2 regions of the Tsuneonella sp. CC-YZS046 genome follow, and region 1 is predicted to be linked to the other one. Evidence: predicted binding sites of a transcription regulator. Region 1 holds the regulator's gene; the other holds the start of a gene.

Evidence for each region. The regulator LexA, encoded in region 1, represses DNA repair genes until DNA is damaged. The targets are predictions, from matches to a motif close to GTTCCNCNCTTGTTCT.
Region 2: recA (recombinase RecA) is a predicted target of LexA. The motif match lies at 1,414-1,429, and genes of this name have one in related genera.

What each region holds. Positions count from the first base shown of each region.
Region 1 covers NZ_CP141590.1:1,319,369-1,321,571, forward strand. The annotation lists gene U8326_RS06545 (molybdopterin molybdotransferase MoeA) at 1-572, shown strand, start outside; gene lexA (transcriptional repressor LexA) at 683-1,372, shown strand; gene U8326_RS06555 (ComEC/Rec2 family competence protein) at 1,394-2,203, opposite strand, start outside.
Region 2 covers NZ_CP141590.1:1,535,976-1,538,178, forward strand. The annotation lists gene U8326_RS07535 (class I SAM-dependent methyltransferase) at 1-163, opposite strand, end outside; gene recA (recombinase RecA) at 274-1,338, opposite strand; gene U8326_RS07545 (response regulator) at 1,450-2,203, opposite strand, start outside.

The sequences.
Region 1 (2,203 bases):
CCCTGCCCTGCGTCACGCGGCGCCTCGGCCCGGTTCCCGACCGGCGCGATGCCCTCGCCCAGGCGCTGGATGAGGCGAAGACGTGCGACCTGATCGTGACCAGCGGCGGCGCATCGGTCGGCGACCATGACCTGATCCGCCCGGCGCTGACCGACTGGGGCGCCGAAATCGCGTTCTGGCGAGTCGCGATGAAGCCGGGGAAACCCCTGCTGGTGGCGGGGCGCGGGCGGCAATTGGTGCTGGGCCTGCCCGGCAACCCGGTTTCCAGCTTCGTCACCGGCTTCCTGTTCCTGCTGCCTCTGGCACGGGCCTTGCTGGGGGCGGCCTCTCCGCTCCCTCACTCCTGCCGGGCGCTGTTGGGCGCCGGCCTGCCGCAAGGCGGCAAAAGGCTCGAATTCCTGCGCGCCCGGTGGGATGGAGAGCATGTCGTTCCCCTGGCGGAACAGGACAGCAGCGGCCTGAATGCGCTGGCGGAGAGCAACGCCCTGATAGAACGCCCGGCCGGGGCGGCGGCGCTCGGGGCGGGCGCCCCGGTCCGCATATTCCCGCTGCAACCGGCTGCGGTCGCTTGACTCGCCGGTCGCTTGACTCAAAGGCGAAAGTTGCTTACTTGTTCCTCATTCGTTCACGCCGTGGACCGGCAGAAACGATAGGGCCAAAGGCAGAATGAGGAACTGCGTCCATGCTGACCGCCAAACAGCACGAGCTTATCCGTTTCATCCAGACCCGGCTTGAAGAAACCGGCATTTCGCCTTCCTTCGAGGAAATGAAGGAAGCGCTGGATCTGAAATCGAAGTCAGGCGTGCATCGCCTGATCTCCGCCCTGGAGGAACGCGGCTTCATCCGCCGCCTGCCCAATCGCGCCCGCGCGCTGGAAGTGCTCAAGCAGCCGGACGATGTCAGCGCGGCGGGCATCCGCTCGGCGGCTGCCAACGATCTTCTCGCGCGCCATACCAGCCCCCCGCCCGCCGCTCCGGCTCCGGCCAACGACGTCATCGAAATTCCGCTGCACGGGCGCATCGCCGCTGGCGTTCCCATCGAAGCGCTGGAAGGTCAGGCGACCCTTCCGGTTCCGGCCGCCCTGCTCGGTTCGGGCGAGCATTACGCGCTCGAGGTATCGGGTGATTCGATGATCGAAGCGGGCATTCTCGACGGCGATTTCGCGCTGGTGAAGCGCACCGATACGGCCCGCGACGGGGAAATCGTGGTGGCGCTGGTGCGCAACGAGGAAGCGACGCTCAAATATCTGCGCCGGGAAAACGGCAAGATCCGCCTCGATCCCGCCAATGGCGCCTATGAGCCTCAGATCTACGAACCTGGCGAGGTCGTGGTGCAAGGCAAGCTGGCGGGGCTGCTGCGGCGCTATCATTGATGGGTGCGTCTCCGGCCGCCTTCAGCGGCCGGGCCGCCACCAGCCGTGCTGACCCTGATCCTCCGCGACCGTGCGGATGGATTGCCCGGCAAGGTCGATCGCCAATCCGCCGGTTTCCCGAAGCATCCGGCGATCGGCCTTGATCCAGCGGGGCTTGCAGGAACGCGGCAGAGTGCGATCGGCGATCACGATGTCCGCGCGCTCGCAGGCGGCGGCCAGCGCCCGCTCCGCCACCAGCTCCCGGCTGCGGGCCATCAGCAGATGCCATTCGCGCCCGCCGCGCTTCAGGGCCGCCACGCAGAAATCCGGGCTGCACCGCGCTCCCCGCCATTGCGAGAGCGGCAGCGGCTCCCCATCCATTCCCGCCAGTTCCACCAGGTTCTCGCGCGTGAACGAACTCCGGCTGTCGCGCAGCACCAGCAGGCGGCCCCCTTCCCCGGTTATGCCGACATGGCGGCCATCGCTGGATACAAGGACATCCGGCCCGGGGCTGATGAGGACCAGAATGCTGGCCAGCAGGGCGGGAAACAGGCCCCACAAGCGGATCGGGCCTCTCCACAGCGCGAGCCACAACCCACCCACGGCGAGCAGGGCGAAATGGAAGTTGGCCATGGCCGGCATCCGCGTGACGGCGCCAGGCTGGCTTGCGGTCCAGTGCGCGAGCGCGAGCAGCAGTTCGAGCGACTTTCCCGCGAGCCACCACGCGGGGCCGCCGATGCCCGCCAGATCCAGCAGCAGCGCCAGGGCGATCAGCGGCATCGAAATGAAGGTAGTGAGCGGGATCGCAACGACATTGGCGAAGGCCCCGTAGACCCCCGCACGATGGAAATG
Region 2 (2,203 bases), 220 kb from region 1:
ATTCGCCGCCGCCGCACCCGATGTCGAGGATGCGATCGCCCGGAACGCCGGCCAGACGTTCCAGCATGATCTGCGTCAATCCGGAAAAGGCACGATCGGTAAGGCGGATATTCTCCGCCCAGACCTTCCCCGTCGCCTCCTGCCAATCAGCCTTGGTCGCCATTCGAGCTATCTATCCCCGCGCCGCTCGACTGGAAAGGCCGGCGCGCGCCATGAAGGTCGCTTGCGCCGGCCCCGGTTCCCAAGCGCCGATCCGCCGGCGCTTCTTGAAGATCAGATATCGTCGTCCGCGTCCGGACCCGACATCATCTCCTCGGCGACCTGATCGGTGCGGCCGCGAATCGCGGCTTCCAACCGGGTGCAAATTTCAGGATTTTCCTTGAGATACTGCTTGGCATTTTCCCGGCCCTGCCCGATCCGGATGCTGTCATAGCTGAACCAGGCGCCGGATTTCTCGACGAGGCCCGCCTTGACGCCCAGATCGAGAATTTCCCCGATCTTGGAAATGCCTTCGCCATACATGATGTCGAATTCGACCTGCTTGAACGGCGGGGCAACCTTGTTCTTGACGACCTTCACCCGCGTGGCGTTGCCGACGATATCGTCCCGGTCCTTGATCTGGCCGGTGCGGCGGATGTCGAGCCGGACCGATGCATAGAATTTCAGCGCATTGCCGCCCGTCGTCGTTTCCGGATTGCCGTACATCACGCCGATCTTCATGCGGACCTGGTTGATGAAGATCACCATGCAGCGCGAACGGCTGATGGAGCCCGTCAGCTTGCGCAATGCCTGCGACATCAGCCGCGCCTGCAGGCCGACATGGCTGTCGCCCATCTCGCCTTCGATTTCCGCCCGCGGAACCAGCGCGGCGACCGAATCGATCACCAGCACGTCGATCGCATTGGAACGCACCAGCGTGTCCACGATTTCCAGCGCCTGCTCACCCGTATCCGGCTGGGACACGATCAGCTCGTCGATGTCGACGCCCAGCTTCTTGGCATAGACCGGATCGAGCGCATGTTCCGCATCCACGAAGGCGGCGGTGCCGCCCGTCTTCTGCGCTTCCGCGATGGCATGCAGGGCCAGCGTGGTCTTGCCGGAGCTTTCCGGCCCGTAGATTTCGATGATCCGGCCGCGCGGCAGCCCGCCAATGCCCAGGGCGATGTCCAGCCCGAGCGAGCCGGTGGAAATCGCTTCCACCTGCATGGCTTCCCGGCTGCCCAGCTTCATCGCGGAACCCTTGCCGAAGGCCCGGTCGATCTGAGCGAGCGCGGCTTCGAGCGCCTTCTGACGATCCACGTTGTTTTCCTTATCCACGAGCTTCAAACTTGCCGCCATGTGATGGCCTCCTCGCTGCCTACCGGGCTGAACGGAACAGTCAACCGAGCGAGGATGTATCACCTTTGTTCTCATGGAACAAGAGCGGAACAAAAAATTTCCCAACAGGGATCAGGCGGCCCTTCCCCCCAGGACTTCCGCCACTTTCCGGGCGATCTGCTGCACGGAAAACGGCTTGGGGATAAAGTGCATGTTCTCGATGTCGATGTCGCGCCGCAGCTGTTCCTCGGCATAGCCCGACATGAACAGGACCGGCAGGCCGGGCCGCAGCTTGCGGATTTCGCGCAGCATCGCGGGGCCATCCATGCTGGGCATCACCACGTCGCTGATGACCAGATCGAATTCCTCCCCGGCCTTCACCTTTTCCAGCCCTTCCTCGCCATCGCAGGCCGTGACGATATCGTAGCCCTCGCGCGCCAGCGCCCGCTCCGCCACCGCGCGAACCATATCCTCGTCCTCCACCAGCAGCAGGCGGCCGCCACCGGCCCATTCCGTCACCTCTTCCGCGCGCTGGGCGGCCGTGGGGACCAGGCCGTCATAGACCGGCAGATAGATCACGAAACGCGCGCCCACGGTCCGCCCGCCCGGGCCCGGCACATTCTCGACAAAGACGAAGCCGCCGGACTGCTTGACGATGCCATAGACCGTGGACAGGCCCAGCCCCGTGCCCTTCCCCATTTCCTTGGTGGTGAAGAACGGCTCGAAAATCTTGCCAAAATGCTCCTGCGGTATGCCGCCGCCCGTATCCTCGACGATCAGCGCCGTATAATCCCCGATCGGGATGATGTCGGTCTTCATCCGGCGCACATCGCTGGAGGCGATGCGGCGAGTCGCTATGGTCACGCGGCCGGCGCCATCCCCATGC